DNA from 4 places in the Streptomyces sp. SAI-127 genome. Region 1 is predicted to be linked to each of the others. Evidence: riboswitches for the same ligand, from Rfam matches in the RefSeq annotation. Region 1 holds a riboswitch; each other region holds the start of a gene.

The links. A riboswitch is a leader RNA that binds a small molecule or an ion and turns the genes downstream of it on or off. The one in region 1 is predicted to bind cyclic di-AMP.
Positions count from the first base shown of each region.
Region 2: linked by a shared signal. The riboswitch ahead of M2157_RS25105 (M23 family metallopeptidase) and the one ahead of M2157_RS27830 (transglycosylase family protein) in region 1 are both predicted to bind cyclic di-AMP.
Region 3: linked by a shared signal. The riboswitch ahead of M2157_RS40395 (C40 family peptidase) and the one ahead of M2157_RS27830 (transglycosylase family protein) in region 1 are both predicted to bind cyclic di-AMP.
Region 4: linked by a shared signal. The riboswitch ahead of M2157_RS13770 (M23 family metallopeptidase) and the one ahead of M2157_RS27830 (transglycosylase family protein) in region 1 are both predicted to bind cyclic di-AMP.

Region 1 is NZ_JARXYJ010000001.1:6,059,268-6,063,874, reverse strand. Features, by position in the region: gene eno (phosphopyruvate hydratase) at 1-510, opposite strand, end outside; gene M2157_RS27830 (transglycosylase family protein) at 803-1,480, opposite strand; cyclic di-AMP (ydaO/yuaA leader) riboswitch at 1,484-1,727, opposite strand; gene M2157_RS27825 (transglycosylase family protein) at 1,887-2,867, opposite strand; gene M2157_RS27820 (cytochrome P450) at 3,060-4,292, opposite strand; gene M2157_RS27815 (nucleoside triphosphate pyrophosphohydrolase) at 4,394-4,607, opposite strand, start outside.
Region 2 is NZ_JARXYJ010000001.1:5,471,561-5,476,167, forward strand. Features, by position in the region: gene M2157_RS25085 (sensor histidine kinase) at 1-463, opposite strand, end outside; gene M2157_RS25090 (hypothetical protein) at 535-795, opposite strand; tRNA gene M2157_RS25095 (tRNA-Met) at 925-998, shown strand; gene M2157_RS25100 (PP2C family protein-serine/threonine phosphatase) at 1,106-2,191, shown strand; cyclic di-AMP (ydaO/yuaA leader) riboswitch at 2,416-2,573, shown strand; gene M2157_RS25105 (M23 family metallopeptidase) at 2,585-3,619, shown strand; gene M2157_RS25110 (aldo/keto reductase) at 3,684-4,607, shown strand, end outside.
Region 3 is NZ_JARXYJ010000001.1:8,778,495-8,783,101, reverse strand. Features, by position in the region: gene M2157_RS40405 (ATP-dependent Clp protease proteolytic subunit) at 59-694, shown strand; gene M2157_RS40400 (hypothetical protein) at 702-1,007, shown strand; cyclic di-AMP (ydaO/yuaA leader) riboswitch at 1,345-1,556, shown strand; gene M2157_RS40395 (C40 family peptidase) at 1,560-2,033, shown strand; gene M2157_RS40390 (DUF6328 family protein) at 2,128-2,730, shown strand; partial or broken gene M2157_RS40385 (LysE family transporter) at 2,666-2,863, opposite strand; partial or broken gene M2157_RS40380 (LysR family transcriptional regulator) at 2,979-3,934, shown strand; gene M2157_RS40375 (ATP-binding protein) at 3,906-4,364, opposite strand; gene M2157_RS40370 (helix-turn-helix transcriptional regulator) at 4,578-4,607, shown strand, end outside.
Region 4 is NZ_JARXYJ010000001.1:3,024,392-3,028,998, reverse strand. Features, by position in the region: gene M2157_RS13780 (pitrilysin family protein) at 1-579, shown strand, start outside; gene M2157_RS13775 (pitrilysin family protein) at 576-1,964, shown strand; cyclic di-AMP (ydaO/yuaA leader) riboswitch at 2,156-2,322, shown strand; gene M2157_RS13770 (M23 family metallopeptidase) at 2,336-3,088, shown strand; gene M2157_RS13765 (GntR family transcriptional regulator) at 3,277-3,972, shown strand; gene M2157_RS13760 (HPr family phosphocarrier protein) at 4,100-4,381, opposite strand; gene M2157_RS13755 (bifunctional GNAT family N-acetyltransferase/acetate--CoA ligase family protein) at 4,579-4,607, shown strand, end outside.

The sequences.
Region 1 (4,607 bases):
GGCGATCATGAACTCCTGGATGTCCACGTTGGAGTCGGCGTGCGAGCCGCCGTTCAGGATGTTCATCATCGGCACCGGCAGCAGGTGCGCGTTCGGGCCGCCCAGGTAGCGGAAGAGCGGGAGGTCGCTGGCCTCGGAGGCGGCGTGCGCGACGGCGAGGGAGACGCCGAGGATGGCGTTGGCGCCGAGCGAGCCCTTGTTGTCGGTGGCGTCCAGGTCGAACATCGCCTGGTCGATCAGGCGCTGCTCGGTGGCGTCGTAGCCGACCAGCTCCGGGCCGATCTGCTCGATGACGGCGAGGACGGCCTTCTCGACACCCTTGCCCTGGTAGCGGTTCGGGTCACCGTCGCGGAGCTCGATGGCCTCGAAGGCACCCGTGGAGGCACCGGACGGGACGGCGGCACGACCCGTGCTGCCGTCGTCGAGGCCGACCTCGACCTCGACCGTGGGGTTGCCTCGGGAGTCCAGGATTTCCCGGGCTACGACGACGTCGATGGACGGCACGAGCATCTCCTTCTTGGGGTGTGACACGGTCCGCCGGGACCGCGGTGGGTTCTGCGAGACCGAGCCTAACCGGCTCCGGGGGATCGGCCACCGTGTGGACCGCCCCGTGGACAGAACCGAGAGTAAATTGTTTCTGAACTGAACAAAGACGTCCCGGTGGCGGCGCATGAAAAAACCCCGCCCCGGTGCGTACGGGGGAACACGCACCGGAGCGGGGAGCCCGTGGGGACGGGGGGACCCTCACGAGGCCTTCATCGTGAAGGACACGGATGTGAGGGCGCTGTGGTTCAGCTGGGTCTTACTTCAGGTGCAGCTGCTGGCCCGGGTAGATGAAGTCGGCGTCGGTGACGATGTCCTTGTTCAGCTTGAACAGCTTCTGCCAGCCGCCCTTGACCTTGTGCTTCTCGGCGATCGAGCTGAGGGTGTCACCCTTGACGACCTTGTACTCGCCGTCGCCCTTCTTGACCTTCTTGCCGGTCGGGGTGGTGACGGTCTTCTTGGCCGCCGGGCGGTCGGTCGAACGGGACGCGCTCTGCTCCTCGGTCGAACGGCTGCTCGTGTTCGAGCTGCCGGAGGAGGACGAGCTGCTGCCGCCGCTGTAGGTGGCGCTGGACAGGCCCGTGCCGCAGACCGGCCAGGCACCCTTGCCCTGCGAGGCGAGGACCTTCTCGGCGACGGCGATCTGCTGGGACTTGCTGGCCTGGTTGGCCTGCGCGGCGTACTGCGTGCCGCCGTAGGCGGCCCAGGTGGAGGCCGAGAACTGCAGACCGCCGTAGTAACCGTTGCCGGTGTTGATGGACCAGTTGCCGCCGGACTCGCACTGGGCGACGGTGTCCCACTCGGAGGCGGTGGCGGCGGAGGCGTTGCCGGCCGCCATCAGCGGGGCGGCGATGGCGACACCGGTGACACCGGCGAGCGCGGCGGCGCGGGTGGCCTTGGACGGACGACGGTGCTTGCCCTTGCCCGAAAACAGCATGGTGGATCCCCTCACCGACGCCTGCGAGGTGAGCTGTCGGGTTCGGGCCGGTTGAGTTGCCCGGTCGCGCACCCTGCGGTGCGCGGCTTCACCCCAAGCCGGTTCCGGCGGCCTTTCGACCGTGAGACCCCGTGAGGCCTCTGCTGCCGGACCCGGCACTTACCTTGGGTCCCCCGCTCCTGCCTACGGCGCTTGACGCGACGACTGTTCCCGTACGGCCGCTGGCAGGATTCGGCGTTGCGACAGACGGGGCTCGGGTTGCCGAGCGGTGACGACCGTAGACACGCGCTCGGCGGAAATTCAAAGACGATCAGGGCTTCTGAGACTCATCCCACACTTTCACCAAAGTGGACATTCAGTGCGAAGTGTGACGCGAACTCCCGCTGTTTTTCTGGGCTTTTCAGCCCTATTCAGCCCCTGTGTCGAGCGTCTGACCGGCGACGATGTTGCTCGGGTCGGCCCCGATGCGGTCCTTGTTCTCGGCGTAGAGGGCGCGCCATCCGCCGTCGAGGCCAAGGGAGTCGGCGATGGAGGCGAGGGAGTCGCCCTCCTGGACGGTGTAGGTGCGGGCGGCGTGCCGGCCGGCCGCGGAGGAGGCCGTGCTCTTCGTCGCGACCTCCTCGGCGCTGCCGCCCCGGTGCTTGCCGGAGCCGAGTGCGCCGACGTCCACGAGGGCCGAAGAGCTGCCCTCCTGCCACGACTTGTCCGCTTCATCCTCTTCCGGGCTCACCACGGGCGAGCTGTCGGAACGCTGCGCTTCTTCCGTGGCGGATCCCTCGGAACCCGAAGAGTTCTTTTTGTCCGACTTGGCGGAACCATCGCCATTGCCGGAAGGGGTGGCCGATGGCGAGGGAGTCGCGGACGAACCGTCCAGCGCGTCGAGCAGACCGGAAGACTTTTCGGAGCCTGATGAGTTGGAGGAACCGGATGAATCGGATGAATCCGACGAGCCGGACGCCGAGGCCGAGGGCGTCCCGCTCTCCACACCCGTGTCGACATCGGCCGAGCTCGAGTCCTTGCTGAGACCGCCGAGCAGACCGCAGGTCGGCCATGCGGCGATGCCCTGGTCCGCGAGAAGCTTCTCGGCCACGGCTATCTGCTGGTTACGGCTGGCCAGATCAGCGGTCCTGGCGTATTCGAGGCCGCCGTACTTCTCCCAGTTCTCCTGGGACATCTGGAGGCCGCCGTAGTAGCCGTTGCCGTCGTTCGCGCTCCAGGAGCTGCCGCTCTCGCATTCCGCGACCCGGTCCCAGGTGGTGCCGGTGGCGGCGCTCGCTCCGGTCGCTCCGAGCAGTGGGATCGCGATGGCGGATCCCGTCACACCGGCCGCGACGAGGAGAGCCGGAGCCTGACGGGGGCGACGGTGACGACCGTTCCCGGAGAGCATGCGGGGACCTTTCCCGAGAGAGCAGGGACCTGCGCGGCCGGTGTTGCAGGGCACCGCGCTGGTCCGTGAACGTATAGGGATTCGATCACTTGTCACAAGTTAATGCCGCGTAGATCACGTGAAGATCACAGACTTGAGGGCGCGTCATGTTTACGCGGCCCCGCGCGGGGATAGGCCGGACCCCTCGGTCGATTACCGGACGGGCGTGAACTCCACGGGCAAAGTACGCAGTCCACGCATGATGAGCCCCCCACGCCAGCGCAAATCGGCTGAATCCACCGCGAGTTGCAGGTCCGGGAGACGGGTGAGGAGGGTGGCGAGCGCGGTCTGCCCCTCCAGGCGGGCGAGCGGGGCACCGAGGCAGTAGTGGATGCCGTGGCCGTAACCGAGGTGCTGATTGTCACGGCGGGACAGATCGAGCACATCGGGGTCTGCGAACCGCTCGGGATCCCGGTCCGCCGCCGCGAGCACGACGAGCACCGGGTCGCCGGCTGCGATGTCCTGACCGCCGATCCGCAGGGGTTCGGTGGCGAACCGCCAGGTGGCCAGCTCGACCGGACCGTCGTACCGCAGGAGCTCCTCCACACCGGTCTCCAGCAGGCCTCTTTCCCCGTCGGCCAGGGACTTCTGCAGCCGACTCCGCTGCTCGGGGTGGGTGAGGAGGGCGTACACGCCGTTCCCGATGAGATTGACGGTGGTCTCGAAGCCGGCGAACAGAAGGATGAAGGCCATCGCGGCGGCCTCGTTCTCGGTGAGGTGCTCGCCGTGGTCGGAGGCGCGGATCAGCCCGGAGATGAGGTCCTCGCCCGGGGCCGGCTCGTCGGGCAGTGCTTCCCGCTTGCGGTGGATGAGCTCGGCGAGATAGCCGCGCATCTTCTTCACGGACCGCGCGACCCCGCCCCGCGGGCCCCCTCCGTGGCGGATCATCATGCCGGCCCAGTCCCGGAAGTCGTCCTGGTCCTCTCGGGGGACGCCGAGCAGGTCGCAGATCGCGTAGATGGGGAGCGGGAAGGCGAAGTCATGGATGAGGTCGGCGGTGCCGGTGGCGGCGAACCCGTCGATGAGGCGGTCGGTCAACTCCTGCACCCGCGGCGCGAATTCGGCGACCCTTCTGGGCGTGAACGCCTTGCTGACGAGCCGTCGGAGCCTGGTGTGGTCCGGCGGGTCGATGTTCAGCAGATGCGTCATCAGCTCCGCCTTGCGCTCCCCCGGGATACCGGTCTTGCCCTTGGCGTGCGCGGGCTCGTCGTGGTGCGCCGGGTTCTTGCTGAGCCGCTGGTCGGCGAGGGCCTGCTTGGCATCGGCGTACCGGGTGACCAGCCAGGCCTCCACCCCGCTGGGCAGCCGGGTCCTGTGCACGGGGGCGTGCTCGCGGAGCCAGGCGTAGGCGGGGTAGGGGTCGGTGGCGAACTCCCAGGAGAACAATTGGGGGGCGGGAGTCGCGGCGGCGGCAACGGCAGGGGACGCGGGGGTGCCGGGGGTCGCGGGGTCGGCGAGGCCGGCTGGGTCGGCTGAGGGCTGGTCGGTCACTCCTTGACGTTTTCCGGCGGGTGGGGTGCCTCGACCTCCCGGATCGCGTCCCGGTACAGCCGGGCCGCCGCACGCAGGGCCGCCTCCGGATCGACGCCCTCCGCCTCGGCGCGGGCGGCCAGGACGAGGAGTTCGTAACCGATGCCCTCGGTCTTCGGCAGCGGGACGTCCAGGCCCGCCATCCGCACCCGCGACGCCAGCTTCGCCGCG
Region 2 (4,607 bases), 590 kb from region 1:
GGGCCTCGGTGTCCGCGAGCTTCACGATCAGCGGCAGGACGACCGGGCTGCGGCGCAGGACGCCGGCCCACACACCGTCGACGACCAGGCCGAGGGGCCACAGTGGGAGGGCGAGGGCGAGGAGGGCGCCGTAGAGGTAATAGGAGACCATCCAGCGGAGGTCCCTGAGCGTGCCGGGATCCTGCACGGAAATCCTCAGCCGCTCGCGGAGCGTGCCGGTCATCGGCGGGTACGCCTCGGGGATCTCCCGGCCCGTCCACAGGGCGGTCAGGTTGCGCTTGGCGCTCGCGATCCGACGTATCAGCAGCACGGCCTCGGGGAGCAGCCAGCAGCCGACCACGGCGACCGTACCGATGGCGGCGATCAGCAGCACGGTGATGAAGATGTACACGCCGAAACACATCGCCGCGGCCACCACGAGGTGCACGGTCGCCATCGCCGCACGCTGCACCGACTTCCACATGCGGCTCACGCTAGATGATCGGGCCCGGGCGCACGGTGTAGCCCGCTACACCATCGGGACCCGGGCGAGGCTCACTCCGGTCGGCCGTCCTCACCGTCGCCGTGGTCGCGGACCCAGTTCCGGTGGGCGTTCGATCCCTCGCGGCCGGGAGAGAGCTTCAGTACGGCTCCGTCGTCGATCTGCTCCAGGCTCGTCACCACATAGGGAGAACCCGCCCGCACCGCCAGCCGGATGCTGCCATTGCCGAACTCCGTCACCCGCAGGGTCCGGCCGCCGGAGAGCGGGATGTCCCGCTTGTCGATCTCCACCGGTCGCTCGTCGGCTGCCGCCATGAGCCCCTCCTCGTCTCCGTGAGGGGCGCCACGGTACGCCGTCCTCGCCGGACCGACCGTCACTCCCGGCCTCCGAAACAACCCTGGCGCGAACCACCCCGCGGATGACGTATGCTGGTTACACAACGACGCGGGGTGGAGCAGCTCGGTAGCTCGCTGGGCTCATAACCCAGAGGTCGCAGGTTCAAATCCTGTCCCCGCTACTCACGGCTCAGGGCCGGAGTCCAGTTACTGGACTCCGGCCCTGAGTGTTTCCCCCGGTCGGGCCACCCGGCTCGCCCCCCGCTCCCGCTCGGGGAAACCTGGAGGCGTGGAGCAGGAGGGGCCGATCTCGTACGCGCGCACCTTCGTCCGCCTGCTCCCGGCGCTGCTGCTCGTCGCCGGGGCGTGCTACGACTACCTCACCCCGTCCCAGTTCTCCGCCGCGCCCCTCTTCACCGCCGCGCCTCTGGTCGCGGCCCCGCTCTACTCCCGGCGCGGCACCGTCCTCACCGGCGTCGCGACCGTCCTCGTCGTCCTCGCGGTCCACCTGCGGCTCGGCATCGTCCTCGAAGTCGACGCCGTCACCGAGACTGTCACCGTGATGACGGTCTCCGTCCTCGCGGTTCTCATCAATCTCCTCGTCCGCCGCAGCAGCGAACGGCTCGCCTCCCAGCGCGAGATCGCCGAGGCCGCCCAGCGGGCGGTGCTGCCCGGGCCCGCCGGGCGGATCGGAGGGTTCGACATCGCGGTGCGCTACGAGGCGGCCCAGGCGGACGCCTTCATCGGCGGCGACCTGTACGCCGTGCAGGACAGCCCGCACGGCGTACGGATGATCGTCGGGGACGTGCGCGGCAAGGGGATGGGGGCGGTGGCGGCCGTCGCGATCGTCATCGGGGCGTTCCGGGAGGCCGTCGAGCAGGAGACCACGCTGGAGGCCGTCGCCCAGCGGCTGGAGCGGGCGCTGACTCGGGAGGGGACGCGGCGGGACAGCGTCGAGGTCTTCGAGGGGTTCATCACGGCCGTCCTCGCCGAACTCCCGCACGGCGACGGGGTCGTGCGGATCGTCAACCGCGGGCACCCCCCGCCCCTGTTGCTGCACGCGGACGGCACGGTGCGCGCGCTGCCCGCCCAGGACCCCGCGCTGCCGCTCGGCATGGGCGACCTCGGCACCTGGCCCGACCGGGGCGAGGAGTACGGCTTCCCCGGCGGGGCCACACTGCTGCTGTATACGGACGGACTGTCCGAGGCGCGGGACCGGCAGGGGCGGTTCTACGACCCCGAGGCGCGGCTGGCCGGCCGCGCCTTCCGGGAACCCGGCGCACTGCTCGCCGCCCTCGTGGGCGAGGCGCGCCGGCATTCCGGTGGCTTCCTCGCCGACGACCTGGCGCTGCTCGCCGTACGACGGCCTTTGTGACGTGGGGTGAGCGGGTGAGCGCCCTCCGCATAACCACTGACGCGCAGTCAAAACCTGTGAGTTGCCTGAGGCGAGGTCAACTCGCCCGTTTTTCACCGTTCATGGGCCGTAAGTCCAGCGGGATTTCGTTAATGATCAAGCGGAACAGCTTGGAATCGGGCCCCCGGGTCTATTAACGTTCGATAACGCAGCGCGGTCGTCCCAGCCGTCACAAGAGACGGCTCCGTGCTCACGCGCCGAATTCCGCTAGGAAACCGGGGAACCACCAACTTGGGGTGAATCGCGCGTACACCGCCGTGGCAGCACGGCGGGTATACGCGCGTAGGAGACCTTCCTGCTCCGAACCCGTCAGCTAACCCGGTAGGCGAGAAGGAAGGAAAGGAGTGCGCCCACGTGGCGAACCCGCCTGCCCCTGAGGCCCCGTTCGAACCCGGTCAGCGCAGTACCGACACACTTGTGTACGGCGGCTACCGCGCCGACGACGAGGCCCCGCTGGGGGAGTGGAACCCCACCGAGGAGACCCTCCCCGCCGTACGTGGCCGGCATCGCGTCGCCAAGCAGCGTGGCGGAGGATTCGCCCGCAGCTCCACCGTTCTGGGCGTCGGTGTCATAGCCGCCGTCAGCGCGGGCGGGATGGCCAGCGCCAACACCGGCAAGCCGCCGGTCTCCATCTCCATGCCCGACCTGCCCTCCGTGGGTTCGCTCATCTCGGACGACTCCGACTCCCCCGCGGACGACACGAGCGCCTTCAGCAGCGTCGGCGCCACCACCGCCGACACCGCCAAGGGCACCTCGGACGCCGGTGAGGCGCTGCGCTCGCGCATCCTGGCCCAGGCCGAGCGGCAGCAGGACCAGATCGACACCAAGGCCGCCCAGGCCGTCGCGGCCGCCGCCGAGAAGGAGGCCGACGCGGCCGCCGCCCAGGCGGAGAAGGACGCTCAGGAGAAGGCCGCCGCCGCGAAGAAGCAGGCGGAGGAGGAGGCCGCGAAGAAGGCCGAGGCCGAGCGCCTGGCCGAGCTCGCCAAGCAGTTCACGCTGCCGACCTCGTCGTACACCATCACCTCGACCTTCGGTCAGGCCGGTTCGCTGTGGTCCTCCGGCTACCACACGGGCCTCGACTTCGCCGCCCCCACGGGCACGCTCATCAAGGCCATCCACAGCGGCACCATCACCGAGGCCGGCTGGGCCGGTTCCTACGGCTACCGCACGATCCTGACCCTCGACGACGGCACCGAGCTGTGGTTCTGCCACCAGTCCTCGATCAGCGTCAGCGTCGGACAGAAGGTCAGCACCGGTGACGTCATCGGCCGCGTGGGCGCCACGGGCAACGTGACGGGTGCGCACCTGCACCTCGAGGTCCACCCGGGCGGCTCGGCCGACGGGATCGACCCGATGGCGTGGCTGCGCGGCAAGGGTCTCAACCCCTGAGGTTTACGGTGATTTTGCGGGCGGGCCGGAAGGCGGGCGTCCGGTGCGTGCGTTGACGTAGGACATGACTGTCTCTCCGCTTCGCAAGCTCGGCTCCTCCGACCTCGAGGTCTTCCCGCTCTCCCTCGGCGGCAACGTGTTCGGCTGGACGGCCGACGAGTCCCAGTCCTTCGCCGTCCTCGACGCGTACGCCGCCGCGGGCGGCAACTTCCTCGACACGGCCGACTCCTACTCGGCCTGGGTCGACGGCAACTCCGGCGGTGAGTCCGAGACCGTGATCGGCAAGTGGGTGGCGGCGCGGGGCAACCGCGACGACGTCGTCATCGCCACGAAGGTCAGCCAGCACCCCGACTTCCCCGGCCTGACCGCCACCAACATCAAGGCCGCCGCCGACGCCTCGCTGCGGCGCCTGGGCACCGACCACATCGACCTCTACTACACCCACTTCGACAAGACCGAGGTGCCGGTCGAGGAGATCATCGGCGCGCTGGACGAGCTGGTGAAGGCGGGCAAGGTGCGGGCGATCGGAGCCTCCAACATCTCCGCCGCGCGCCTCGCGGAGTCCCTGGCTTTCTCGGACCGCGAGGGCCTGGCGCGCTATGTCGCCCTGCAGCCCCAGTACAACCTCGTCTCCCGTGACACCTACGAGGGTGAGCTGCAGGCGGTGGCCGCGCGCGAGGGCCTCGCCGCCGTCCCGTACTACGCCCTCGCCTCCGGGTTCCTCACCGGCAAGTACCGTCCCGGCGCGACCGTCGACAGCCCGCGGGCCGCGGCGGGCGCCGGCAAGCACCTGGACACCGAACGCGGGCAGAAGGTGCTCGCGGCCCTGGACGACATCGCCGAGGCCCACACCGTCCCGGTCGCCACGGTCGCCCTGGCCTGGCTCGCGTCCCGGCCGACGGTCGCGGCCCCGATCGCTTCCGCGCGTACGGTGGCACAGCTGCCGGCGCTGCTGGGGGTGGCGGAGCTGGTGCTGACGGAGGAGGAG
Region 3 (4,607 bases), 2.7 Mb from region 1:
ACGTCACGTACGTCCTGTACATTTTTTACAGACAGCTTGCCGCGAGGAGGGGTACGCCATGGCCCGACCCACCGCCCGTTACGTCCTGCCCGAGTTCCACGAGCGCACGAGCTCCGGGCACAAGACGATGGATCCGTACTCGAAGCTGCTGGAGGAGCGGATCGTCTTCCTCGGGACCCAGATCGACGACATCTCGGCGAACGATCTGATGGCGCAGTTCATGTACCTCGAGTACCAGGACCCGGACCGGGACATCTCGCTGTACATCAACTCCCCCGGCGGCTCGTTCAGCGCGATGTCGGCGATCTACGACACGATGCAGTACGTCAGCTGTGACGTGGAGACGACGTGCCTCGGGCAGGCCGGCTCCTCCGCGGCCGTGCTGCTGGCCGCCGGCACCCCGGGCAAGCGCTCCGTGCTGCCGGGCGCGCGCGTGGTGATCCACCAGCCGGCGCTGAGCGAGCCGGTCCAGGGACAGGCAAGCGATCTGGCCATCCAGGCCGACGAACTGGTCCGGGTGCGGGCCCGCCTGGAGGAGATGCTCGTCCGGCACACCGGGCGCAGCCCCGAGCAGGTGAGCGTGGACATCGAGCGGGACAAGATCCTGGACGCGCAGGGCGCCCTGGACTACGGACTCGCGGACGCGATCGTCCCGAGCCGCAAGTCCTCGCGCCCCACGCCGGACGCGAGGTGAGCCGTAGATGGTGCCGGACCTTCCACCGCTGCCCGCGCTCACACGCGCCGAGGGCGAGCTGATCGACCGTTATCTCGACGTGGTCGACCTGCTGGGCCGGATCAACCCGGCCCGGCGCGAGGACACCTATGGCGGACTGCGCGCGGCGCAGGCGCTGGTGAGCAGGGCGGCCGAGCTGCGCGACGCGCTCGTGCTGATGCACGGCCGGGGCGAGCGCGAACTGCACGCCGCGACGCTGGCACGCGCGCTTCGGGTTCTGGACGGCGAGCGGCGCACGTCCCGGGTCACCGTGCCGCCGGAACCCGGCAATTGACGCACCGACAGCCTTTCCGGGCGTCCCGCGGTCTGACGGGGCGTCCGGAGGGCCTTTGAAACGGACCAAACGACGTACCACCATTTGCAGGAGGCGCGGCTCCTTTTTCGCGACCCCTCAAGTTGCGCAACGCGCGTAGTACGGGAGCGGAATGAGGAGTTTCTGTGCTGGTCCGGGGGGCCCCGGGGCCCTCGACACCCCTTCGTTCGAAGAGGTGTCCACCCGAACGGGTGAGTGGTGAGTAACAACACAAACCCCCGGTTCCGTTGGGTTTTTGGGACATCCGTGCGCCAAGATCCCTGTCTGACGACAAGCCCCCGCCACAGCGGCGGGGCGGTCCGGGCGGACGCCGAGTCCTGCCGCCGCCCGGATGACCGGTCGACAGAAGTGGATCGGCAGGAGTGGAGGACCCAGGCACGACGGGTCGCCGGGACGGTCACGCCATGACCGGGCCGAGCAGCCCTTGGGGTGAAGCCGCGTCAGCGGCCGGGCAACTTCGCCAGCCCGAATCCGACAGGTCATCCTTCACAGGCGGCTGACGAAGGGTTGCGCATGACTGCGCTCAATCGTGTCCCGTCGCTGATGGTCCGGGCCGGTACGGCCTCGGCCTTCGCCATCGCCGCCGTGGGCGGCTCCGTCGTGGTCCCGGGTGTCGCAGCCGACGCCGCCGCCGCGACGCCGGCGACGAAGGCACTCAAGGTCGCGGCCTCCAAGAAGGGCTCGCCGTACAAGTACGGCGCCACGGGACCCCGCCGCTTCGACTGCTCAGGGCTCACGCTGTACTCGTTCAAGAAGGCGGGCAAGAAGCTCCCTCGTACGGCGGCTCAGCAGTACAACAAGACCCGCCACATCGGCGCGGGCAGCCGCAAGGCCGGCGACCTGGTGTTCTTCCACTCGGGTTCGAACGTCTACCACGTCGGCATCTACGCCGGGAAGGGAAAGATCTGGCACGCCCCGAAGACCGGGGACGTGGTGAGGCTGCAGAAGATCTGGACCAAGAGCGTCTGGTACGGCCGGGTCAAGTGACGCCCCCGAGGGGGTGGCGGCGACCTGACCTCCCGCCGCCCCCTCGGGTCTCCCGGCACGCGTGACACGGGCTCAGGTGGTTACCCGTGGCGTCATGGCCGACCACCGCCCGTGCACCGCCCGCAACGAGACCCCGCTGGAGCGCGCCGACCGCAACTTCGGCGAGCTGCTCCAGGAACTGCGCGTCACCCAGACCGGGGTGCAGATCCTCTTCGCCTTCCTGCTGACCCTGGCCTTCACCCAGCGCTTCCCGTCCCTCGACACCTTCCAGCGCGCCACGTACGTCACCACACTGCTCCTCGCGGTACTCGCGGCGGCCCTGTTCACCGCGCCCGCCGCCCTGCACCGCTCGCTCTTCCAACGCGGTGCCAAGGCCCGCATCGTGCAGGTCTCCTCCCGGCTCGCCACGGTCGGCATGGGGGTTCTGGTGCTCGCGTTCACCGGGTCGGTGCTGCTCGTGGTGGACGTGACGACGGGCCGGGCCGGCGGAGTGGCCGCGGGCGCGGCGACCCTGCTGGTGTGCCTGGGCCTGTGGGGGCTGCTCCCCCGGCTGGTCCGGCGGGCGGGACTCGCCGAAGAACGCAGGACAGCACAGCCGCACCCGGCGCCTCCGTCGGCGAAGCGCGAGGTGGTCAGGCCGCGAGCAGCGGCTCGGCCAGGAGCATCACCCCGAGAACCGTCAGCGCGCCTGCGGTGACCCCGGCGACGGCCCGGGCCGCCCGCGGCCTGCGCAGCCACCTCCCCAGCCGGTCCACGAGCACGGCCACCCCCGGGAACCACACCAGCGCGAGAACGACCACGATCAGCGCGAGCAGCAGCGTCCTGGGCAGCGCCCGGAACAGCGCGGGCACGGCCGTGAGCACCGCGGCAACCCCGGCGAGGGCTACGATCCGTCCCTTTATGCGGGCCGGCCTGCCGCGAGAGAGCCGTCAGCAGGTATGTCGAATCACCTGGGTCTCCCTCAAGCACCCCTTTGGGCAGGCCTCGGTCCGGCTCGCCGCCCTGGATGCCGTCGCGGAGAAACGGGCTCGATCACCCGGGCCGCCGAGCGCCTCGGCTACAGAATGCGCCCACCCTCTCCCGACGGCCGACCAAGCTTCTCGTACGTCGCCACCGCGGCGCGCGGCTCACCGGTGCGGGTGAGTTGCTGGTGGCGCGGGCCCGCCGGGTGCTGGACGAGCTGGACCGGGCCCGGCATGAACTCGCCCGGCTGACCGGCCTGTCCGGTGGCACGCTGAGGCTGGGCACCTTCCAGACGGCGGGCATTCAGCTGCTGCCGCCGGTGCTGAGCACGTTCCGCCGGGCGTACCCGGACGTGGAGCTGTCGGTCGCCTTCCACGAACCCACGGCCGGGATCACCGCGGTGGCGGCCGGCGAGATCGACCTGGCGCTGACGCACGCCTACGAACCGGGCGAGCCCCCCTCCCTGCCGGCCACCCTGAGCGCGGAGCCTCTGATGACCGAGGAGCTGGTCCTCGTCACGGCCTCCGGGCATGCCCTCGCGGGCGGCTCGACGCGGCTGCCGCTGGCGGAACTCGCCGGTGAGCCGCTGATCAGCATGGCGCCGGATCATCCGGCCCGGCGGGAGGTGGAGGCGGTGCTGGCCCGGTCCGAGGCCACGCCGTCGGTGCTGGTGGCGACCCCGGGATACGCCCTGGTGTGCGCGCTGGCCAGCGCGGGGCTCGGGGTCGGGGTGGTGCCGGAGATGGTGGCTCTGACGGCGGCCACTCCGGTGGGAACGCGACTGCTGGCGGCCGGCGCGTCGCCGTACGATCTCGGTCGTCCACCGGACCGGTGAGGCGGCACCTGCGTCGGACGCCTTCCGGGCGCTGCTGCGGGGGGGTCGGCCGCGCGCGGCCGGTGTGAGCTCTGCTACGGCTCCTGCTGCCCCGCCGCCGTGACCGGCTGCACCGGTACCGTCCACGGGAGTTCGATGGAGACGGTCTTGCCGCCTTCCCTGGTGGGCCTGACTCTCAGCTTGCCGCCGCACTCGGCGGCGAGCCAGCGGATGATCACCATCCCCCGTCCGTTGTCCTGCTGGACCGCGGCCGGGAGGCGCTTGGGGAAGCGGGGGTGGCTGTCGGTCACCCCGATGCGCAGGTGTTCGTCACGGTCCAGCTCGATGTCCACCGTGAAGGTGGGTGACTGCCCGAAGGTGTGCTGTACGGCGTTGGTGGTGAGTTCGGAGACGATGAGCCGGACGGTCTCGGCGGCGTCCGTGGTGGACGGCAGCCCCCACTCCGCCAGTGTGCTCAGGACATAGGTGCGGGCCGCGGAGACCGAAGCGGGTTCGCTCGGCAGGGTGACGGATGCTTCCAGGTGGTCTGCCATGGCGACGTCGTCCCTTTCCCACGGGACCGAAGCCCGACACGGTGCGGAGGGTTCGAGTACGGTCCCGGACTGGTGGTTCTTCGTCAGAGTGCCATTACGGAGGCTGTGACGAGTGCCGATCCACCAAGATGTGCATATATCTGTCGCTCAAAGCGGTGAACTCTGCGACGCGAGACCGTATTTGGGCGGCTCGTAAGGAGTAAGGAGTAGCCCATGCAGCACGGTCCCGCGGTGCGCCGCCGG
Region 4 (4,607 bases), 3.0 Mb from region 1:
TGCGACGCGGCCGACCTCGCCCTCACCGTCCTGGGCGGCGGCGAGTCCTCCCGCCTCTACAACCGGCTCGTACGGCGCGACCGTACGGCCGTCGCGGCCGGCTTCGGCCTGCTGCGCCTGGCCGGTGCGCCCTCCCTGGGCTGGCTCGACGTGAAGACCTCCGGTGACGTCGAGGTACCGGTCATCGAGGCCGCCATCGACGAGGAGCTCGCCCGGTTCGCCGAGGAGGGCCCCACGGCCGAGGAAATGGAGCGCGCCCAGGCCCAGTTGGAGCGCGAGTGGCTGGACCGGCTCGGCACCGTCGCGGGCCGCGCCGACGAACTGTGCCGCTACGCCGTCCTGTTCGGCGACCCGCAGCTCGCCCTCACCGCCGTACAGCGCGTCCTGGAGGTGAGCGCCGAGGAGGTCCAGGCGGTCGCCAAGGCCAAGTTGCGCCCCGACAACCGCGCGGTGCTCGTCTACGAGCCCACCTCCCCGGCCGAGATCGCCCAGAGCGCCGAGGACGCAGAGGGCGCCGAAGACCCGGAGTCCGCGGCCACCGTGGAAGCCACCGACGAGAACGAGGAGGCGGCCAAGTGACCGAGCTCGCCGCGATGGAATTCCACCCGCAGCCGCAGGCGGGCGAGCCCAAGGTATGGGCCTTCCCTGCCCCCGAGCGCGGGACGCTCGACAACGGCCTCACCCTCCTGCGCTGCCACCGCCCCGGCCAGCAGGTCGTCGCCGTCGAGGTGCTCCTGGACGCACCCCTGGACGCCGAGCCGGCCGGCCTGGACGGCGTCGCCACGATCATGGCGCGCGCCTTCTCCGAGGGCACCGACAAGCACTCCGCCGAGGAGTTCGCCGCCGAGCTGGAGCGCTGCGGCGCCACCCTCGACGCGCACGCCGACCACCCGGGCGTCCGCCTCAGCCTCGAAGTGCCGGCCTCCCGCCTCGCCAAGGCGCTCGGTCTGCTCGCCGACGCCCTCAGGGCGCCCGCGTTCGCGGACAGCGAGGTCGAGCGGCTCGTCCGCAACCGCCTGGACGAGATCCCGCACGAGCTGGCCAACCCGTCCCGCCGCGCAGCCAAGGAGCTCTCCAGGGAGCTGTTCCCGGCCGACTCGCGCATGTCGCGCCCGCGCCAGGGCACCGAGGAGACGGTCGAGAACATCGACTCCGCTGCCGTGCGCGGCTTCTACGAGAAGCACGTGCGCCCCGCCACCGCGACCGCCGTGGTGGTCGGCGACCTCACCGGCATCGACCTGGACGCCCTGCTCGGCGACACCCTCGGTTCCTGGACCGGCTCCACGGGCCGGCCGCGGCCGGTGCCACCGGTGACCGCCGACGACACCGGCCGGGTCGTCATCGTGGACCGCCCCGGCGCCGTCCAGACGCAGTTGCTGATCGGCCGCATCGGCGCCGACCGGCACGCACGCGTGTGGCCCGCGCAGGTGCTCGGCACGTACTGCCTCGGCGGCACCCTCACCTCCCGCCTGGACCGTGTCCTGCGCGAGGAGAAGGGCTACACCTACGGTGTGCGCTCGTTCGGTCAGGTCCTCAGGTCCGCCCCGGACGGTTCGGGCGCCGCGATGCTCGCCATCAGCGGCTCCGTCGACACCCCGAACACCGGTCCCGCCCTGGACGACCTGTGGAAGGTGCTGCGCACGCTCGCCGAAGGCGGCCTCACCGACGCCGAGCGCGATGTCGCCGTCCAGAATCTCGTCGGGGTGGCGCCGCTCAAGTACGAGACCGCGGCGGCCGTGGCGAGCACGCTGGCCGACCAGGTCGAGCAGCACCTGCCGGACGACTACCAGGCGACCCTGTACCAGCAGCTCGCCGCGACGGGCACCGTCGAGGCCACCGCGGCCGTCGTGAACGCCTTCCCGGTGGACCGGCTGGTGACGGTCCTGGTCGGCGACGCGGCCGCCATCAAGGAGCCCGTCGAGGCCCTCGGCATCGGCGAAGTCAAGGTCGTGACGGCCGAGTAGAGGCACCCGACCTCAGGGGCCCTGGTGACGCAAGCGCCACCAGGGCCCTCGGATGTCCGAATTGGGCAGGAGGTTGCCTGTCTGCCCTGTGGGATGCGCTACAAAAGCCGTGATCCGTTTGGGGATTGAAAGTGGCCCCGCTTAGCGTCCTCTGGGCTGTCCGTCAGGCACTGCGCCGCGCCCGCGGCACCGGACAGTCATCGCCGAGTCCCCGCATGGCGCGAGCCAGGGGAGCCGGGGACCCACGCAACACGTCCCTGGGGTGAATCGGACGCCCGCGCGAGCCGCGAGGGAGTCCGTAGGAGACCTTCCTGCTCCGAACCCGTCAGCTAACCCGGTAGGCGAGAAGGAAGGAAAGGACCAGCCACCACATGGCGTTCACCTGCGCCACCGGGAAGCACCGTCGTCCCAGCCGCATGAAGCGCACCACCGCCCGCGCGGCAGGCGTCGCGGCCCTCGCCACCACCGGCGTCATCGGCACCATCGCCGCCCCCGCACTCGCCGCCGACAACTCCGTCGAGCAGACCGGCCTCATGCCCGTCGTCAGCGCCGGCGACTCCCTCGCCGATCAGCTCGACGCCCAGGCCGCCGCCCAGGCCCAGGCCGCCGCGCAGAAGAAGGCGGCGGCGGAGGCCAAGAGGAAGGCCGAGGCCCGGGCCAAGGAGGAGCGCGAGGCCAAGGAGCGCGCCGCCCGTGCGGCCGAGCGCAAGCGCCTCAACAGCTTCGTCGTCCCGATCTCCGGCTCCTACATCTCGACCGGCTACAAGTCCGGCGGCTCCCTGTGGTCGTCCGGCAGCCACACCGGTGTCGACTTCCACGCCGCGAGCGGCACTTCCGTGCACGCGGTCGGCCGCGGCACGGTCGTGGAGGCCGGCTGGGGCGGGTCGTACGGCAACGAGATCGTGATCAGGATGGCCGACGGCACGTACACCCAGTACGGCCACCTGTCGTCCATCGGCGTCTCGGTCGGCCAGTCGGTCACCCCGGGCCAGCAGATAGGAGTGTCCGGCGCGACCGGCAACGTCACCGGCCCGCACCTGCACTTCGAGGCGCGCACCACCGCCGAGTACGGCTCGGACATCGACCCCGTCGCCTACCTGCGCTCGCACGGCGTGAACGTCTGACGACCCACGGCGCGATCTCCGCGAGGCCCCGGCTCCCCGAGCCGGGGTTTCGTCGTTTCCGTCGCCCCGTTGTCCAAAAAATATCCTCGGATTCCGGTCTGCCGTCGGAAATTCCCGTCCATTGCAATAGAGTCACTGAACACACGTCAATCGGCGACGTTTCACGGGGATTAAGACGGAGGTCGGACATGCGTATTCCGGCGCACTCGGTATGCACGGCGATCCGGGACGACATCGTCGCTGGTGTCTACGAGCGCGGCAGCCGGCTCACCGAGGAACTGCTCGCCCGCCGCTACGGCGTTTCCCGTGTCCCGGTCCGGGAGGCCCTGCGCACCCTGGAGGCCGAGGGCTTCGTGGTGACGCGGCGGCACGCGGGCGCGTGCGTTGCCGAACCGTCCGAGCAGGAGGGTGCCGACCTGCTGGAGATGCGGATGCTCCTCGAGCCGCTCGGCGCCTCCCGGGCCGCCCAGCGCCGCACTGAGGCCCATCTGAAGGTGCTGCGCGGCCTGGTCCGGCTGGGCCAGGAGCGGGCCAGGAGGGGCAACAGCGAGGATCTGCGCTCTCTGGGGGGCTGGTTCCACGAGACGCTCGCCCAGGCCTCCGGCAGCCCCGCGCTGACCTCGATGCTGACCCAGCTGCGGCACAAGATCGCCTGGATGTACGTCGTGGACGCGCCGGCCAACCCCGCGGAGTCCTGGGCCGAGCACGGCGCGATCGTGGATGCGGTGGCGCGCGGGGACGGCGAGCGCGCGCGGGCGATCACGGCGCTGCACACCGAGCGCTCGGGCGCGGTGCACCGGCTGCGGTTCGCCTCCGGGCAGGATCGCGCGGACCGTGTGAGGACCTCGCAACATCCTGTAAACGTGACAGGCCTGCGGCATTAACACGGGCGCCGTATACAAAGAGAGGGTAATTCGAGGGGGATTATTTCTGCTGCCCGCAAAAGGGAAATGCGAAGGGCCCGCCCGGTAATTCGGACGAGCCCCTCGGTGCTTTTTACGGCACTTTCCCTCAGACGGTCTCGGGAAGCTCCTCGAGCCCCTCGGCGACCAGCTTCGCGAGGCGGTCGAGGGCCGCGTCCGCGCCCTCGGCGTCGGAGGCGAGGACGATCTCCTCGCCGCCCTGCGCGCCCAGGCCGAGAACGGCCAGCATGGAGGCCGCGTTGACGGGGTTGCCGTCGGCCTTGGCGATCGTCACCGGGATGCCTGCGGCCGTGGCGGCCCGGACGAAGATGGAAGCGGGACGGGCGTGAAGGCCCTCGGCCCAGCCGACGTTGACGCGGCGCTCAGCCATGTGATGCTGCCCTTCGGTGTTCAGGGTTGTCTAGACCAGTTTCCCACACGTGAAGCGCCCCCGGACAGGACCTGAAGTCCCTCCGGGGGGAGTGGTCGGACCGCGGCCTCGGCCCGACTTCCGTCCTTGTGCGTCCTCGCGCGTTCTCCACAGACTGCCTCGCGCCGTTGTCGTACGCGAGCCGTACTCTGGGGCCCATGCAGAGCGCGTCGGACCGGCACGAGTA